DNA from 2 places in the Eubacterium sp. AF34-35BH genome. Region 2 is predicted to be linked to the other one. Evidence: a T-box and tRNA genes for the amino acid it is inferred to sense, from the RefSeq annotation. Region 2 holds a T-box; the other holds one or more tRNA genes.

Region 1 (10,173 bases), on a different contig from region 2:
ATTCAAGTACACAGACTGCCATTAATTCAAGCTCATTTATATCTCAGCTTGTTACAGCAGGCTTCATTGCACCTATTGTAGAGGAAATGATTTTTAGAGGGCTGATTTATAAAAGATTAAAAGTCTTATCTAATGTTACAATAGCTGCAATTTTATCGGCAGTATTATTTGGGGTATTTCATGGAAACTGGATACAGGCACCATATACTATTATTATAGGCTTGCTTGCTGTTTGGTTATATGAAAAATATAAGTCAATTGTTGCTCCAATATTATTTCATATGGGAGCAAATATTACATCAGTGTTAGTTTCGGCAATGTCTGAGGCAGCGGCCACAGGAAGTGAAACAACAGAAACAATATCTAATAGCGAACTTATTTATGGCTTATTTACAGTGATGATTGTTTTTGCTTTGGCATCATTGGTTATTGGTGTTATAATAAACAAATTAGTCAAACCTAAGGAGGTATAAAATGAAATTATTAACAGTAGCTATTCCATGCTACAATTCAAGTGAATATATGGACAAGAGTATAAGAAGTGCAATTAGCGGCGGTGACAGAGTGGAAGTTGTAGTGGTTGATGATGGTTCATCTGATAATACATTAGAGATTGCGAACAAATATCAGAAGAAATTTCCTGATATTGTAAAAGTTGTTCATCAGGAGAATGGTGGTCATGGTGAAGCTGTAAATACAGGTATCAAAAATGCTACAGGTCTTTACTTTAAAGTTCTTGATAGTGATGACTGTCTTGGAAAAAATGCTTTACAGAAAGTCCTTGATTTATTAGAGGATATGGTTTCAAAAGATGCAGGACTTGACATGCTGATTTCTAACTTTATGTATGATAAGCAGGGAGCAAAGCATAAGAAAATTATGAAATACAAAAGTGCAATGCCTGTAGGAAGAATGTTTGGTTGGGATGAGTTACACTTTGGCACATCACAGTATTTATTAATGCACTCTGTTATATATAGAACAAAAGTATTAAGAGAATGCAAGATGCAGCTTCCAAAACACACATTTTATGTGGATAATATTTATGTGTTCCAGCCATTACCATATGTAAAGAACATTTATTACTTAGATGTATGTTTATACAAATACTTTATAGGAAGAGATGACCAGTCTGTAAATGAATCAATTATGATTAAGAGATTGGATCAACAGTATAGAGTCACACGTATAATGTTAGATGTATACAACAATACTGTTATAGAAAATAAACACACAGATGATGCCATGGTTCATTACTTTGATATGATGATGTGTGTCTCATCAATTCTTTCTATATTGGAAGGTTCAGAACAAAGATTAAAAGATAAAGAAAAATTATGGCAGGACGTTTTAGAAAGTAATCCTGTGTTATATCAAAAGGTTAGAAAGTCACTTCTTGGTAGAACAATGAATCTACCTGGTAAAGTTGGAAGAAAATGTTCTGTAATAGGCTATGCATTAGCTCAAAAAATATTTGGATTTAACTAAAATGAAAAAAGCTAAGTCTCATTAATGAAAAGGAATGTAAACCAAACATTAATGAGATTTAGCTTTTTATATTAGAAACTAAATTATTTTTTTATAAAAATAAAACAATTATAAGTATTATAATCTAAGAATTGTAATTATTTTCTTTTGTTTAAGAAATAAAGAACCTGATGTTGTTTAGGATCTTTAATTTTTGGAGCAGGAAATTCTGTATTTCTAAACCACCATTTAAATACTATAAAGTACATTATAAAAGCTAAGGCGGTTCCTGCTAAAACATCTAAAACAGAATGTTGTTTTAAAAACAATGTTGACATACATATCAAAATAGCTAATATAAGCGATATTACTTTAATATGTTTTCTTGAATTTAAGCCCTGCATGTGTGGACTTTTTACTAAACAAATGTGTGCGCTAATAGTCACGTATACGTGAAGACTAGGAAAAACATTTGTTGGTGTATCGTTATTGTATAGGAAATGGACTAAGTCAATAAGTATGTTTTCCCTACCGATATTAGAAAGTCGAAGTTCTAAACCGTTAGGATAGAATGTACATACCAGTAAAGCAATAGTCATTCCTGTAAACTCATAGGCACAAATACGATAAAATTCATTTTTTGAATGATAAAAAAGAAAAACAAATATAGCAGGTATATATAAAAACCATAATAAATATGGTATTACAAACCATTCGCAAAATGGAATAATATCATCCAAAGGACAATGCATAATATGAAGTCCCGGAAAATCTGCCGGTATATATTTTTCTAAAAGAATGAACCATGGCATATATATGAAAACATATAGTAAGGGCCATGCGTGTTTGTACTTACGAAGCTCATTGGTTATTTTGCTCATAAGTCACCTTCATCTAATTGTTTATTTATTTTGAACTAATGATTTTACGAGAAATAAATTTCGTAGACACCAATAGTATAATAGACACATTATATTAAAAAACTATTACAAAATGCACACAAATTTATAAAAATTTGATAGAATAGTTATGGTCTTAAAAAGTATAACATTGTGAAAAAAAAAAATAAAGAGTTATTGAGGATAAAAATAAAGACTTATTAAATATAAAAATATTAGAGTTATTTATATAAGAATATTAGAGAGTAATTGAAGAAGGTAGGAAAAATGAACATTAATGAAATTATTGCAGAAGAATTACAGGTAAAAGTTTGGCAGGTAGAAGCAGCAGTAAAGTTAATAGATGAGGGAAATACAATTCCTTTTATTGCCAGATACAGAAAACCTGTAACGGGAGAGTTAAATGACGAACAGTTAAGAGACTTAGACGAAAGACTAAAATATTTACGTAATTTAGAAGAGAAAAAAGAGACAGTTATTGCTTCTATTGAAGAACAGGGCAAAATGACTGATGAATTAATGAAGCAGATAAAAGAGGCTAAGACTATTGTTGCAGTGGACGATATTTACAGACCATACAGACCAAAACGAAAAACAAGAGCAACAGAAGCTAAGGCAAAAGGTTTAGAACCACTTGCAAATATTTTTCTTCTTCAAAAGAGTGAGAAGACACCGGAGGAAGAAGCGAAGAATTATATTAATGAAGAATTAGGTGTGGAAACAGTAGTAGATGCCATAAATGGTGCAAAAGACATTATTGCAGAAGCTGTGTCAGATAACGCAGAATATAGAAATGCCATAAGACATACGGTAATTAAGCATGGAAATATAACATCTAAGGCAAAGAATGAAGAGGAACAGACACCTTATGAAAATTACTATGCCTATAGTGAAGCTATTGATAAAATTCCAGGTCATAGAATATTAGCAATTAATCGTGGTGAAAAAGAAAAGGTACTTAATGTAAAAATAGAAATGCCTGATGAAAATATTATCAGAGTTTTGGAAAAATCCATAATTGTAGGCCAAAATCCTTTTTCAGACGTTTTAAAAGAAGCAATTGAAGATGGTTTTACAAGATTAATAAAGCCAGCCATTGAAAGAGAAATAAGAAACTATTTAACAGAAAAGGCAGAGGACGGAGCAATTTCAGTATTCGGCCAGAACTTAAAACAGCTTCTTATGCAACCACCAATTGCAGGAAAAACAGTATTAGGCTGGGATCCTGCTTTTAGAACAGGCTGTAAGCTGGCAATTGTAGATGAGACAGGCAAAGTATTATACACCAAAGTAATTTTTCCAACAGCACCACAAAATAAGGTTGAAGAGTCAATTAAGATTGTTTTAGATATTGTTAAGAAATACAATGTTAGCCTTATATCATTGGGAAATGGTACAGCTTCAAGAGAATCAGAAGCAGTTGTATGTGAAATAATTAAGAGATGCCCTACAAAATTAGAGTATGTAATAGTAAATGAAGCAGGTGCTTCTGTTTATTCTGCAAGCAAACTGGCAACAGAAGAATTTCCTAATTTTGATGTGGGACAAAGAAGTGCAACTTCAATGGCAAGAAGATTACAGGATCCATTAGCAGAACTTGTAAAAATTGAACCAAAGGCAATTGGCGTAGGACAATATCAGCATGACATGAATCAAAAGAAACTGGAAAATGTACTTGGAAATGTTGTGGAAGATTGTGTTAATAATGTAGGCGTTGATTTAAATACAGCTTCAGCATCTCTTCTTGAATATGTTTCAGGAATAAGTAAAACTCTTGCAAAAAACATTGTTGCATATAGAGAGGAAAACGGTCAGTTTACAACAAGAAAGCAGCTATTAAAAGTTGCTAAATTAGGTCCAAAGGCTTTTGAACAGTGTGCAGGTTTCCTTAGAATCAGAAATGGAAAAGAACCTTTGGATTATACAAGTGTTCATCCTGAAAGTTATACAGCAGCTAAAAAGCTTTTAAAGAAATTTGGTTACACAACAGAGAATTTGCTATCAGGAAATGTTAAAATTGCAAAAGATGTAAAAGACATTAAAGCTGTGGCAGAAGAAATTGATACGGACGAAATAACCTTAAAAGACATGATTGCTGAAATGGAAAAGCCGGGTAGAGATCCAAGAGAAGAAATGCCTAAGCCAATCCTTAAAAGTGATGTTTTAGATTTTGATGATTTAAAAGAAGGCATGGAACTTAAAGGAACTGTAAGAAATGTAATTGATTTTGGGGTTTTTGTTGATATTGGTGTTCATCAGGACGGTCTTGTTCATATTTCAGAAATGAGTGATAAGTTTATAAAACATCCATTAGATGTGGTATCTGTTGGAGATGTTATAAATGTGAAAGTATTAAGTGTTGATAAGCAAAGAAAGCGTATTCAGCTTACTATGAAATTATAATATAAGATTGCAGTTTGATGTAAGATGCTGCTTAATGTAAGATTACAGTTTGATGTAAGATTATAGTAGAAAAATGGTTTGCTTCCTATAAGGAGTCAAACCATTTTTTTGTATATTCAAGAAAGTTCTGTTCATCCTCTGTAAGTAATTTATCCTTATCCCAGGCGATGGCAAGAGAACGGGATACTTTTTCTTTAAGTGGAACTATTGTAACTTTATCTGAATGTTGCAGATTACAAAAAGTGAAATAGAAATAATACATAGAGTTTAAAAAGATAAAATTTACATAAAGGATGAAAAATGGTACAATATTCCATGTTGAAGGGGTTGGAAGACTTAAATTATATTTTCAAGAAAATTCTAAATTTCTAAAATAAGTATGAAAAGAATTTCCCGAATCCCCAATAAAATATTATATGCGGAGGAAGTGTTTATGAAAAAAAGAACATTAAAGTATTTATTTTTAATTGCTGCAATTATGTTTTGTGTAAGTAGTAATACAAAAGTTCAAGCAGCATCAGATTTTGTTATTAAAAAGAGTGGGCAGGAGTACATACTGACAGAATATAAGGGAAGAGATACTACAGTATATGTTCCTAAAAAAGTAACTATTATAAACGGTGCTTTTAAGAATAATAAGAAAATCAAAAAGATTGTTTTATCAGATAAGGTAGATAGTATTTATGATGGTAGTTTTGATACGTTGAAGAACCTGAAAGAAGTAGTTTTTTCAAAAGGTTTAACAACAATAGAAAAAGGAGCTTTTAGAAAGTGTCCTAAAGTAAAGAGCATTAAAATTCCTAAAAAATGCAAATATATAGGTGATTATGCTTTTGCCGGATTGTCAGGTTTGAAATCAATAAAAGTTGAAAAAGGCAACAAATCTTTTAAAGTGTACAAGGGAGCATTATTTAACAGTAAGAAGACGGAGTTAATTTGCTATCCAAGAAAATATAGTGGAAACAAAGTATTTACTGTTCCCAAAACAGTAAAAGTTATTGCAAGTTACGCGTTTAAGGATAATTGCTATTTGGAGAAATTAATAATCAAAGGTGATGCTTACGATGGTGGCTATGATGACATGAAGGCGTTTACTAATATGAAAAAACTCAAGACTGTAGTGTTTAAAACAACACAGAAGAGAGATAATATTAGTTTTCGTAATTGCAAAAAATTAAAAAAGGTTGTCTTAGCTGAAGGAACTGAAAAGATTATAGACAAGCAATTTTATGGTTGTAAAAATTTAACAATCATTAATATTCCAAAATCTGTGAAAATAATTGAAAAGAATGCATTTAAAGGTTGTCCAAAATTAAAATTGTAGAATGGAGAGAAAAGGCATCGAAGATAAGGTTATAAAAAACTTTATTTTCGATGTTTTCTTATGTAATGGAAAATTATTCTGGAGATTCTATTATGCCATAAAAGCTATAGATATGTCTATGAGATTTGGTTCTATAGCAAAGGAATAATAGAGTGGAATTTAGATATGCAAAATGGCCAAAATAAAAAATGTTAAAAAAAATAAAAAAAGTGCTTGACAATTTTCGCTCAAAAGTATATATTAATAAAGCAGTTTGAAAGCAACGGGATCTTAGCTCAGCTGGGAGAGCATCTGCCTTACAAGCAGGGGGTCACAGGTTCGAGCCCTGTAGGTCCCATTTATAAGTTTTCAAATGACAATTTAATAATTAACACTTACGTGTTATTCATTGTGGCGAGATAGCTCAGTTGGCTAGAGCACACGGTTCATACCCGTGGTGTCGAGGGTTCGAATCCCCCTCTCGCTACTTTTTTATTGCCCTAAAATATATTTTTTGTTTTAGGGTTCTTTTTTTACCAAAATTAAGGGATTAGATAACTTTTTTCGTTTTTGTACATAATATAATGATTTTATTAAAAAGTGTGGTATAATAAAAACATCTTTGCGGAAAAATATAATTTAATAGGAGAATACTATGAGAATAGGGATGGGATATGATGTCCATAAATTAGTAGAAAACAGAAAATTAATATTAGGCGGAGTGGAGATTCCATACGAGTACGGACTTCTTGGACATTCAGATGCGGATGTTGTTGTTCATGCAATTATGGACGGGTTACTTGGTGCGGCAGCATTAGGTGATATAGGAAAACATTTCCCTGATACTGATCCACAATATAAGGATATTTCAAGTATTAAATTATTGATGCATGTAGGAAAATTATTAGAAGAAAATAATTATGTAATAGGAAATATTGATGCAACAATTATATGCCAGAAACCAAAACTTGCACCTTTCAGGGAACAAATGGTAAAAAACGTGGCAGATGCATTAAATATTAATGTGAATCAGGTGTGCATAAAAGCAACAACAGAAGAAGGGTTAGGTTTTACAGGGGAAGGACTTGGAATTTCATCACAGGCTATTGTATTGTTAGAGGAGAATATACATAACAGATAGAAGGCAAAATATGAAAGATTATCAATTACACGAAATAAAAATAGAGGACTACAACCAAATAAATGAATATTACAATTTAAGAAGACCGGAGACGGCAGACAGTAATATACTTGATTTGTTCCTTTGGGAGAATTGTTATCCTACATGGTATTTTACAAATGAACATGGATTAATGTGGGTGGCAAAGAGTGAAGATAATCAATACTATTCATCAGTGCCTTGTTGCAGGGAAGAAGACTTGAAAGAATGTTTCCTTGAAACACAGGACTATTTCAACAATGTATTAAAGAAGAAACTAACAATGTACCTTGTTGATAAGAAGGCTCTTGAAACTTTAGATTTGCCGGAAGATGAATATATAGTAATACCTGACAGAACATACTACGATTATGTATATGATGCTGAAAAACTAAGAACTTTCAGTGGCAAAAAATACCACAAGAAGAAAAATCATCTAAATGCCTTTAAGAAAGAATATGAAGGTCGATACTCATTTAAGATTCTAGGTAAAGAAAATGAAAAAGAAATTTTAGAATATTTGGAAAAATGGAAAGAAACAAAAAGTCATGCTGAAGAATATGAGTTTATAGACAGTGAAGCAAAAGGAATCAAATACATTTTGGATAATGAAGAAGTTTTTGATTACAAAATTGGCGGTGTGTATGTAGATGACAAATTAGAGTCTTTCTGCATAGGAAATTATTATGAACAGGAAGATATGGTTTATTTGCCGGTAGAAAAGGCAAATCCGGAAATAAGAGGACTTTATCAGTATATTTGTAGCCAGTTTTTAATTGAAGCATTTCCACTGGCAGGAAAAGAAAACAGAGAAGATGACATGGGAATTGAGGGCCTTAGAAAATCCAAATTATCATATAATCCTATTTATATGGTAGAGAAATACACAATAATTCAGAAGTAGAGAGAGTGGTTATGGTAAGATTACTTGAGAATAATGAAAAAACAAAAATAAGAGATTTGTATGAGCATTGTTTTGAAGAAGATACAAAAGAGTTTGTTGATTACTACTTTGACAAACGAATTCGTGAAAATGAAGTAGTGGTTAATGAAAAGGATGGCGAAATTGTATCTGCTATTCATTTGATTCCAAAAGATGCAGTTGTAGGAAACCTGAAAACAAATGTAACTTACATTTATGCAGTTGCTACATGGGAAAAATATAGAAAAAAAGGATATATAAAAGAAATATTTCAGGACGTTATTTCAAGTATGTTTTTAAATATGGATGTTTTTACATATTTAATTCCATCAAGTCCTGAAAATGCAGAAATATATAGAAAATTCGGTTTCGAATTTGTTATGGACAAGCGGGAAATGATAGAGAAAGAGCATAGAAGAAAGCCAAGCCATTCTGTTATTAGAAGAAAAGCCGAAAAGTCAGATTTAGTAAAGTTATCAATTTTTGCACAGCAGGCAATGGATAGTAACCATCGCATTGCTTTATCAAAAGATTTAGACTATTTTAAGCAAATGCTTGAGTTAGTTGAAGTTGAAAATGGCGAAATAGAGTTGTTTATCCAAAAGAAAGTAATTGTTGGGTACAGAATATTTATAGATGGTGAAATATTAGAAGAAGTGTTAGACAGCAGTTTGCAGACTCTTAGTTGGCAAAGTGATGTTAGAAAACCATACGCAATGGCAAGACTTATTAATATTAGAAAAACATTGAGGTTGTTATCTTTTAAGGATTTTAAAGAAAGAACAATAAGGATTACAGATCCGATTTTAAAGGAAAATAATGGATGCTTTAAGATGAATTTCCATCATGGAAGTGTCAAATTAGACAAAATCGAAAATCAGGAAGACGTAGATTTTGATGTTAGTATTGGGGAACTTACAGCACACATATTTGGCTATAAAGAAATACCAAATTTTCCAACGGTTTGTAAAAAAGACAGCTTTTTCATAAACGATTATGTTTAAGAAAAGTGGTATACTTTAGAAATTGTGGTATTATAAAGAATTGTAGTGTCATAATTAATTAAGTATTTGACTGATAAGATATTAAATTAAAAATATAATGCATATATAGTAATTAGACGAATTTAGTTTGGAGATTAAAATGGGATTTTTTAAATTTTACAAAGAAGAAGTAGAAGTAATAAAGGATAGAGATCCTGCAATAAAAAAAGATATTGAGGCAATATTATATCCAAGTTTTTGGGCAATTTATAATTATAGAAAAGCTCATAAGCTATATTTAAAAGGAAAAGTTTTTAGAGCAAGACGCATATCACAAAGAACAGCCAGAAAGACAGGTATAGAAATTCATCCTGCAGCACAGATTGGTAAAGGACTATTTATTGATCATGGTCATGGTGTGGTTATAGGTGAAACAGCTATAATTGGAGAAAATGTTACTTTGTATCAGGGAGTTACCCTTGGAGGTACCGGCAAAGAAAAAGGTAAACGTCATCCTACTATAGGCAATAACGTTATGATTGGAGCAGGAGCAAAAGTACTTGGTTCCTTTACAATAGGTGACAACTCAAAAGTTGCAGCAGGCTCTGTTGTATTAGAGGAAGTACCACCAAACTGTACAGTTGTAGGTGTTCCGGGTATTGTGGTAAAACAGGATAATGTTCCGGTTCAGCACAATGATTTAGATCAGGTACACATTCCACATCCTGTACAAAATGAATTAAAGAGATTAAACGATGAAATAGAAAAGTTAAAAAACAAATAGTCTACATAAAGGAGATAATATGAAAATTTACAACACTTTAACAAAGAAAAAAGAAGTTTTTAAACCTATATCAGAAGAACAGGTTGGCATGTATACATGTGGACCTACAGTTTATCATTATGCGCATATTGGAAATCTTCGTAGCTATATTATGGAAGATGTACTTGAAAAAGAGTTGCGTTATGAAGGTTACAACGTAAAGAGAGTTATGAATATTACTGACGTTGGCCATTTATCAAGTGATGCTGATACC
Region 2 (10,173 bases):
AGATTAAAGGAATCATTTCTCTTACCTCTGTTTGGAACAGGTGCAAGATATGGACAATCTGTTTCTATAACCATTCTGTCCATAGGCATATACTCCACAACTTCCTGAAGTTTTTTTGCATTATTAAAAGTAACAACGCCGCCAATTCCAAGATAAAATCCCATATCTAAAAACTGCTTTGCCATTTCTTTAGTATATGAGAAACAATGAATAACTCCGCCAATTTCATCTGCCTTATTTGACTTCATTACATCATATGTATCTTTTGCAGCATCTCTACTGTGAATAATAATTGGAAGTTCTGCTTTTCTTGCAATGTCCATCTGTCTTTCAAAAGCTGCAATCTGCTGCTCCCTATTGTCATTCCAATGATAATCCAATCCAATTTCACCAACAGCTACAATCTTCGGTTTATACACGCTCTTAGCTAACCAATTATAATCATCGTCAGTTAGCTCAGCCACTTCGTCAGGATGTACTCCCAACGCTCCGTATACATATGGAAATCTTCTAATTAAACCTATTGTGCTTTTACATGATGCCATTGAAGCTCCAACATTAACAATATACTCAACTCCTCTGTTTCTCATTCTCTCTAAAAGTTGCTCTCTGTCGTCATCAAAAGCCTCGTCATCATAGTGAGCATGTGTATCAAAAATCATTTTATTTCCTCCTGATGCTAAAGCACTATTGCTTTAATGGGTTCAGGGACAAAGCCCCGAACCTACATATAACTTTAGCAGATTTCACTTCCTGCTACAATATCCTTATCAACTGTTACAACAGAAAGATTTCCTTCATCATCTCCTGCTGCAAGAATCATACCCTGTGATTCAACACCACAAAGTTTACATGGTTTTAAGTTAGTAATAACAGCCACTTTCTTTCCAACCATTTCTTCAGGCTTATAGTATTTTGCAATACCGGAAACAATCTGTCTTGTTTCTGCGCCAATCTTAATCTGTGAAACTAAAAGTTTCTTTGCCTTCTTAACAGGCTCGCACTTAATAACTTCACCAACCTGAATCTGGATTTTGTCAAAGTCATCAATTGTAATTTCAGGCTTCTTTTCAACTTCAGGATATTTTTCTCCCTGAACTTCTGCCTTCTGTGCTTCCTCGATTTCCTTAACTTTTTCCATTACTTCCTTCTGGTCCATTCTGGCAAAAAGAATTTCAGGCTTTTCTACAACCTTGTTTCCTGACTGGTATTTACCAAATTCAGTCATATCATCAAAAGCTCTTGGTGCACCGTTAATCTGTGCCAAAATCTTTGCTGATGTTTCAGGCATAAATGGCTCAAGTAAGCTTGCACCAATATTAATTGCTTCAATTAAATTGTAAAGAACTGTTGCAAGTCTGTCCTGCTGTGCTTCGTCCTTTGCCAAAGCCCAAGGCATTGTTTCATCAATATATTTGTTGCTTCTCTTAAATAATGCAAAAATTTCTGTAATTGCATCTGCAACACGTAATTTATCCATTTTTTCTGCTGCTTTAACAGGCGCTTCTAATACAACTTTCTTAAAGTCTACATCAACGTCACCTTCTACACCCTTGTTTTCAACAACGCCACCAAAATATTTATTTGACATTGAAATTGTTCTGTTTACAAGGTTTCCTAATGTATTTGCAAGGTCTGAGTTCATTCTCTCAACCATTAAATCCCATGTAATAGTTCCATCATTTTCAAATGGCATTTCATGAAGTACAAAGTATCTAACTGCATCTACGCCAAAAATACTTGCTAAATCATCAGCATAAATCACATTACCCTTTGACTTACTCATCTTACCATCACCCTGTAATAACCAAGGATGTCCAAATACCTGCTTTGGAAGTGGAAGATCAAGTGCCATAAGCATAATTGGCCAATAAATTGTATGGAATCTTAAAATATCTTTTCCAATTAAATGAAGGTCTGCAGGCCAATATTTTTCAAACATTGGATCACTGTTTCCATCAAGGTCAAATCCTAATCCTGTAATATAGTTTGATAATGCGTCAATCCATACATAAACTACGTGGTCAGGATCAAAGTCTACAGGAATTCCCCATTTGAATGATGTTCTTGAAACGCATAAATCCTGAAGTCCCGGAAGAAGGAAGTTGTTCATCATTTCATTCTTTCTTGATTCAGGCTGTATAAATTCAGGATGTGTGTTAATGTGTTCAATTAATCTGTCTGCATATTTGCTCATTCTAAAGAAGTAAGCCTCTTCCTTTGCCGGAGTTACTTCTCTACCACAATCAGGACATTTTCCATCAACTAACTGTGATTCTGTAAAAAATGATTCACAAGGTGTACAGTACATACCTTCATAGTAACCCTTGTAAATATCACCCTGGTCATATAATTTCTTAAAAATCTTCTGAACCTGTTTTTCATGGTCAGGATCAGTTGTTCTAATAAATCTGTCGTATGATGTGTTCATCTGATCCCAGATTTCTTTAATAACACCTGCTGTTTTGTCAACAAATTCCTTTGGTGTTACTCCTGCTTCTGCTGCCTTTATTTCGATTTTCTGTCCATGTTCATCTGTTCCTGTCTGGAATCTTACGTCATATCCCTGCTGTCTTTTAAAACGTACAATACTGTCTGCCAAAATTGCTTCATAAGTATTTCCAATATGTGGCTTACCTGATGTGTAAGCAATTGCTGTTGTTAAATAATATGTTTTGCTCATTTTACTTCTCCTTCTACTATTTTTCTGAAATCCCATTTCATTTCTACACTCTCTACAGTCTAACTGTGAAATTTATCTAATAGAATTTCCTTTTATATGAAAAAAATCCCTCCCGTCTTCTTGTAAAGACGAGAGGGTTGACTTCGTGGTACCACTTTACTTTATCTGAAATTTCATTATCTATTCATAATCAATCATCAAAATATCTTCAATGAAATATGTTAAACTTTCAGACCTCATTAACACTATAACGGGTGTAACCGTTGACGGCTCATATACTATACTCACCTTCACCGCTCCAGGGCCATCTTCAACTTTCACTCCACTGTTCCTTTTCACCAACCAGAACTCTCTGTTAGCTTTGTTAGAGTCTACTCTTCCTTTCAACGCGTTTGTCATACCCACTAATTCTATTATTTTATAGGTAGTTTGTCAATTATGTATTTAGTAAAATCGTGGAATTTTAGCTGAATTTATACCAATCTTTCCTGTATAAATTTTATTATATCTTCATGTTTGTATTAAACGAACCTATTTATCCAAATCAGAAATATATTCACCTTCCTCGCTAACAGATACACCTGCTTTTTTGATATACACATTGCCGTTTTTTAATTGAAAAACACAATAAAAATCTGATTATCCGCTAAAACACAGTATCTATCAGCATTTTCAAGGAAACAAACACATCAATTTACTACTTATTTACTACCATTGAATGAGCCTTGATACGCAAGTTTTCCTAGATATGCAAAGATATGGTACAGCACATCAGTATTGAAACAAGAAAAATTGAATAACTCATAGACTATGGAACGCCTAAAATGACGTTCCTTTTCTATTTTCAGCCGTTCATTATGGACGGTTATTTTATTACCAAAAATGAAAGGAGCATTAGATTTATGAAAAAGATGTTAAAACGATTGTGTACGGGCTTCTTAGCTCTTGCAACTGTCGTTACTGCTTTGCCGACTACACCCGTTCATGCAGAAAGTAAGCAATACTGGACGGAGTCAAAAGAGCGTGTCGGTATCGTTGAAAAAGTAATGAATGACGGTTCGATTGGTTCTACCTTTAATGAGGGACATTTGACCGTTGAGGGCGAGGACGCTTACTGTATCGACATTAACACAGACTTTAAGAATGGCTACAAGACCAGAGCTGACGCAAGCACCCGTATGAGTGCCGACCAGATAAGCGACGTTGCCTTATCTATCGAATATGTAAAACAGTACACAGACAGCCACAACGGAATAAGCAAAAACCACGCCTACCTTTTAAGACAGCTTGTTGTCTGGCAGAGATTAAGCGTACATCTTGGCTGGCAATGCGATAACGTGCGAGCTTCTTATGATGAAATTCCAAAGGCAACGCAGGACGAAGTTTTCGCTGGTGCAAAAGCCTTTGTCAAAGAGAATAAAGGACGCTATGAATGTGGCGGTTATATCTACTCTGGCGAGGGGCAGGAATTGGGACAATTCTGGGCGAAACTCAATGTTGGAAATGCGAAACTTCAAAAGACTTCCAGTAATACCAGCATTACAGACGGTAACGGGAATTACTCTATCGCTGGTGCGACATACGGTGTCTTTGCTGATAAGGACTGCACGAAACAGCTTGCCACCCTTACGACTGATGAAAACGGAAATACAGATGTCGTAGAGGTAACGGCTGACACAGTCTATATCAAGGAATTATCCGCACCAGCAGGATATAAGGTTGATACAAATATATATTCCTTAAAGGTTGAAGCTGGAAAGACAGCGACCTTGAACGTATCAGATACACCAAAGGTAACAGACACTTTGATTGAACTCTTCAAGATTGATATGGAAACACAGAAAGACAATCCGCAGGGGAACGCTTCTTTAGCAGGTGCGGAATTTACATGGAAGTATTATACTGGCTTCTACAATAAAGACAATCTCCCTGCCGAAGCTACAAGAACATGGGTTACAAAGACAATCGCCGAAACAGACAGCGACGGTACAATCCACTATGTTACAAAATTAGCGGACGCATACAAGGTATCTGGCGACAGTTTCTATATGCAGGACGGCAAAGCCGTTCTTCCACTTGGAACACTAACCGTAGAAGAAACAAAAGCTCCAAACGGTTACTTGCTGGACGGTGCATATATGCAGGCTGGCGATAAGTCCGAACAGATTAAGGGCTTATATGTAACACAGATTACCGAGGACGGCGACCTTGCCGTATTGACTGGAAGTAACCAGTTTTCTGTATCAGACAAGGTTATCCGTGGCGGTGTGAAAATTCAGAAACGAGATTTAGAAACGGGCGATACAAAACCACAAGGAAGTGCCACTTTGAAAGATACTGCCTTTGACATCATTTCCTTAAATGATAATGCGGTACTGGTTGAGGGCAAGCTATACAAGAAAAATGAAGTGGTAAAGACAATCCATACAGACATTGAGGGTGTCGCTTCTACGTCTGCTGACCTTTTACCTTATGGAAAATTCCGTATCGTTGAGAGTGAAGCTCCAAACGGATATTTGACAGACGGTGCAAAACCGATTGATTTTGCAATCACAGAGAATGGAAAAATCGTTGATTTAACCGACGAAGCCCATTCTATCTACAATCAGATTAAGCGTGGAGATATTGAGGGCGTAAAAATCGGAGCAGGCACACACAAGCGTCTTGCTGATGTTCCCTTTAGGATCACAAGCAAGACAACGGGCGAAAGTCATGTTGTGGTAACTGATGATAACGGGCAATTCTCCACTTCTTCTGACTGGGCTTCTCATAAGCATAATACCAACGCAGGAAAGACCAGCGAGGACGGTGTATGGTTTGGAACTTCTAAACCAGACGACAGCAAAGGGGCGTTGCCTTATGATACCTACATCATTGAAGAAATGCGTTGCGATAGTAACAAAGGCTTTGAGCTTATCCCACCTTTTGAAATCGTGGTATCAAGAAATAACCTTGTGATTGATTTAGGTACTTTGACTGATGAATACGAAAAAGAAATCTCTATCCATACCACAGCGACCAGTAAGGACGGCGAAAAGACAATCCTTGCAGGAAAAGAGGTAACAATCGTTGATACCGTCAAATTAGACGGACTTACAAAAGGCACAAAATATCAGCTCAAAGGCTGGCAGATGTTAAAGGAAGAAAACACCGAGCTTCTTATCAATGGAAAGCGTGTAGAAAATGACTATACCTTTATCGCTGATGATGAAGCTATGAAAGTGGAAATTACTTATACATTCAATGCGTCCGAGCTTGGCGGTAAAAATCTGGTAACATTCGAGGAATTATACGATTTGAGCAATCCAGAAGAACCCGTAAAAGTTGCGGAACATAAAGACATTGAGGACGACGGACAGACGGTACTTATCACAGAGCGTATCATCAAAATTCATACGACTGCTACCGATAAGGACGGCAACAAAGAGCTTGAAGCTGGAAAAGAGGTAACAATCATTGATACCATAACCTTAGAGGGCTTAGAAGTCGGCACACAGTACAAACTTGTAGGCTGGCAGATGTTGAAAGAAGAAAATGCAGAGCTTCTTATCAATGGAAAACGTGTGGAAAGTGATTACACCTTTACCGCAGACAGCGAAACTATGAAAGCGGAAGTTGCCTTTACCTTTGACGCTACTTCTCTTGACGGCAAACAGCTTGTAACTTTTGAAGAATTGTACGATTTAAGCAATCCAGACGAGCCGAAGAAAGTTACCGAGCATAAAGACATTGACAACGAGGGACAGACGATTACCTTTAAGGAAAAACCCGAAGTCCCAGAAGAACCAGAGAAACCCAAAACACCACAGACACCAGATACACCGCATAAAACAGACAGTCCAAAAACGGGCGATAACACGAACCTTTACGGACTGCTTGCATTATTACTAACTTCTGGTGCTGGACTGGCAGGTATCTTCTTCTGCAAACGCCGTAAAATGAAGAAATCATAAGGCGGTAACGATATGAGAAAAGAAAAATCACGTTCTCCGCCGATACCGTGTCGGCAGACTTCCGCTTATTCTGGCTTGTCTGCTACTTACCTGCAAGAACACGGATAGTCAAGGGTGCGTAAGCATTTATTTTACCCTTTACTATCTGGGGACTTGCTGGTACTTCCCTAACCGCCAGAATAAGAAATCACTATCAAAAACTTATCAAATATAGAAAGAAACGAGGTAAAACAATATGGAAATGAAATATGTCGTGCCAGATATGGCACAGTCTTTTGGAACACTTGAATTTGCAGGCGAAAGCGAGCCTATCTTTGAAAGAGATAAAAATAACCGCAGGGTCTTAGCCAGACGAAGCTACAACCTTTATTCTGATGTGCAGAAAGGCGAAAATGTTGTCGTGGAAATTCCCGTGCAGGCTGGCGAAAAGCATTTCAAGTATGAACAGAAAGTAAAACTTGTCAATCCGAAATTATACGGCAGAGGTTACGCAATTGGGGATATGGGACATACCGATTATGTGTTACTTGCTGATGATATTGTAGCAGTTGAAGAAAAGTAAAGGAGTGAAAATATTATGAGATTATCAAACGGTTTTGTTATTGACAAAGAGAAAACATTTGGAGAATTAAAATTTACAGCAGTGCGTGATGTATTCTTGCAGAATGAGGACGGGACACCGAGTACCCAGCTTAAAAAGCGTATCTATGATTTGAAGTGCAGTCTGCATGGTGGAATTATCCCCGTGTCTGTACCGCCAGAAGTACCAGTAAGGGAATTTCCGTACAATGCAGTTGTGGAGCTTGTCAATCCAGTAGCCGATACGGTATCACGAAAAACCTATACGGGTGCAGATGTGGACTGGTATGTAAAGGCAGAGGATATTGTGTTGAAGAATAAAGGCAATCAGAACGCAGGCAATCCACAGAACCATGTACCGCAAGGACAGATGAAAAAATAAATGTGAGCCCATATTTTTCTTGTAACTTATATATAGAACCGATATAATTAGTTGAAAAGTTCTGTTTTAAGCCATGTAAAACTATTTTGACAAGGGAAAATGGCAATGTCAAAGGCTTTTGACAGACAAAATAGCTATATTCATATACAATAAAGGAGAAGATTCAAGATGGATATTGGATTACAAATCAAAAAATTTAGGGAACAACAAAAAATTTCTCAAGAAGAACTGGCTCTTAAAATATTTGTTTCAAGACAAACAATTTCTAACTGGGAAACAAATAAAAGTTGTCCAGATGTTAAAAGTTTAATTACTTTATCTAATATCTTCAATGTGTCTTTAGATAATTTTATAAAAGAAGATATAAAGGAGATGAGGGAGATTGTAGAAAAAGCAACTATTAAAAAGTTTAATGTGATAAGTGTAGTTTTCCTAATTGAATTGATAGTCGTAGCCATAAGTGCCTATCCTTTATTTAGTATTAAGGGAAATATAGGAATTATTATTTGGTTATGCTTGTTTGCAATAACGCTCTATACGGCAAGTAAGATTGAAAAATTCAAAAAGAGCCATGACATTCAAACCTATAAAGAAATTTTGGCATTTATTGACGGAAAGCAATTAACGCATGATGAAACACAACAAGAAATAGGAAAAAGAAATTATCAAAAAATCATATTTGCATTCATTGCAGGTGTAATCGCACTTATTATATGTTTTGTTGTAATTTTTATTTGCCAGCATTTAACAAATTAAAAGGGAGGAGAAATCATGGAATTTTGGCTTATTATGATTGGCTTTATAGTTATGGGCGGAAGTTGTTCATTAGCAGGTACTTGGTGGGATAGAAAAAATAAAAAAGATAAAAAAGAAGAAAAGAAACAATAAAATTTACACTTTATTGTTGATTAAGCAGTTAGTCTTAGGATTGACTGCTTTTTTCATACCTAGAAAGGATTGATTTATGCGTATGATTTGGAACAAAGGACACCGTATCAGAGCCAGCGACAAGCACCTTGTCTACCACTTTTCCATAGGGACGCTTCTGTTTGTATTCATGGCGGTTCTTCTGCTACTGAACATCAAACAGCTCATGCGTACCGACTGGGAACATTTCAGCTTGTTAGAAAACGGCTTGACGCTTTCCCCTTACAACTTCATAACTGTGCTGATAGCGACTGGTGTTTGTGCATTGGTCGCTTTTCTGTATTACCGCTTCTGTTACGACAGTTTCAAGAAGCTATTGCACCGTCAAAAGCTGGCACGAATGATACTGGAAAATAAGTGGTATGAAGCCGATACCGTACAAGACAGCGGTTTTTTTACTGACCTGCAAAGCAGATCAAGGGAAAAAATCGTCTGGTTTCCAAAGATTTATTATCAAATGGAAAAGGGATTGCTCCATATCCGCTGTGAAATCACGTTAGGAAAATATCAAGACCAGCTTTTACGGTTAGAGGATAAATTGGAAAGTGGCTTGTATTGCGAGCTGACCGACAAGACCTTACATGACGGCTATATTGAATACACCCTGCTTTATGACATGATAGCAAACCGCATTACCATTGATGAAGTATGGGCAGAAAACGGCTGTCTTAGGCTGATGAAAAATCTTGTGTGGGAATATGACGCACTCCCTCACGCTTTGATTGCTGGTGGGACTGGTGGCGGTAAAACTTATTTTCTGCTGACGCTCATTGAAGCCTTACTGCATACCAACGCTGTCCTTTATATCTTAGACCCAAAGAACAGCGACCTTGCAGACTTGGGAACAGTCATGCCTAATGTCTATCACACCAAAGAAGAAATGATTGATTGCGTCAATGCCTTTTATGAGGGCATGGTACGGCGAAGTGAGGAAATGAAGCAACACCCGAACTATAAGACGGGCGAAAACTACGCCTATCTGGGACTTCCACCCTGCTTTCTTATCTTTGATGAATATGTAGCGTTTTTTGAAATGTTGGGGACAAAAGAAAGCGTGAGCTTACTTAGCCAGTTAAAGAAAATCGTTATGTTAGGGCGACAAGCAGGTTATTTCCTTATTGTTGCCTGCCAGCGTCCAGACGCAAAGTATTTTTCAGATGGTATCAGAGATAACTTCAATTTCCGTGTGGGACTTGGGCGTATCAGCGAATTAGGTTACGGTATGCTGTTTGGTTCAGATGTGAAAAAGCAGTTTTTCCAGAAGCGTATCAAGGGGCGTGGCTATTGTGATGTGGGAACAAGCGTCATAAGTGAGTTTTACACGCCTTTAGTCCCAAAAGGACATGATTTTTTACAGACTATCAGCTCTCTTGCACAAGCAAGGCAGGACGGGACGGCGACGTGCGAAGCGAAAGGCGACGGCACGGACTAGCCGTTGCTGGTGTGGCGTCAGCCACGCCAGCAGGTAAAACCCCTCGGTATCTAACAGAGGGGTACGTTTGCAAATAGACAATAGACAAAAAACATAGGAAACATAAGGCTTCTGGCATGGTTTTCTAGCAAAAATCGGCTGTGAAGTCGCCTTAAAAAACTTCACACTTTACAGATTGGGGGTATGGTTCTGAATGAAGAACAACGGATAAAAGAAT

The links. The T-box of region 2 lies ahead of metG (methionine--tRNA ligase). A T-box ahead of a tRNA ligase gene usually reads a tRNA of that ligase, here a tRNA-Met.
Region 1: it encodes a tRNA-Met, which carries the amino acid that the T-box ahead of metG (methionine--tRNA ligase) is inferred to sense. The anticodon was not compared.

What each region holds. Positions count from the first base shown of each region.
Region 1 is NZ_QUDZ01000003.1:3,541-13,713, reverse strand. It holds gene DWZ69_RS03740 (CPBP family intramembrane glutamic endopeptidase) at 1-473, shown strand, start outside; gene DWZ69_RS03735 (glycosyltransferase family 2 protein) at 475-1,488, shown strand; gene DWZ69_RS03730 (phosphatase PAP2 family protein) at 1,626-2,348, opposite strand; gene DWZ69_RS03725 (Tex family protein) at 2,634-4,769, shown strand; gene DWZ69_RS03720 (leucine-rich repeat domain-containing protein) at 5,203-6,093, shown strand; tRNA gene DWZ69_RS03715 (tRNA-Val) at 6,358-6,430, shown strand; tRNA gene DWZ69_RS03710 (tRNA-Met) at 6,486-6,559, shown strand; gene ispF (2-C-methyl-D-erythritol 2,4-cyclodiphosphate synthase) at 6,728-7,213, shown strand; gene DWZ69_RS03700 (phosphatidylglycerol lysyltransferase domain-containing protein) at 7,224-8,135, shown strand; gene DWZ69_RS03695 (GNAT family N-acetyltransferase) at 8,147-9,157, shown strand; gene cysE (serine O-acetyltransferase) at 9,297-9,920, shown strand; gene cysS (cysteine--tRNA ligase) at 9,940-10,173, shown strand, end outside.
Region 2 is NZ_QUDZ01000001.1:61,996-72,168, reverse strand. It holds gene DWZ69_RS00390 (TatD family hydrolase) at 1-662, opposite strand, end outside; gene metG (methionine--tRNA ligase) at 737-2,719, opposite strand; T-box leader at 2,805-3,079, opposite strand; gene DWZ69_RS00375 (SrtB-anchored collagen-binding adhesin) at 3,586-6,636, shown strand; gene DWZ69_RS00365 (YdcP family protein) at 6,872-7,198, shown strand; gene DWZ69_RS00360 (YdcP family protein) at 7,214-7,597, shown strand; gene DWZ69_RS00355 (helix-turn-helix transcriptional regulator) at 7,766-8,353, shown strand; gene DWZ69_RS00350 (FtsK/SpoIIIE domain-containing protein) at 8,562-9,956, shown strand; gene mobT (MobT family relaxase) at 10,140-10,173, shown strand, end outside.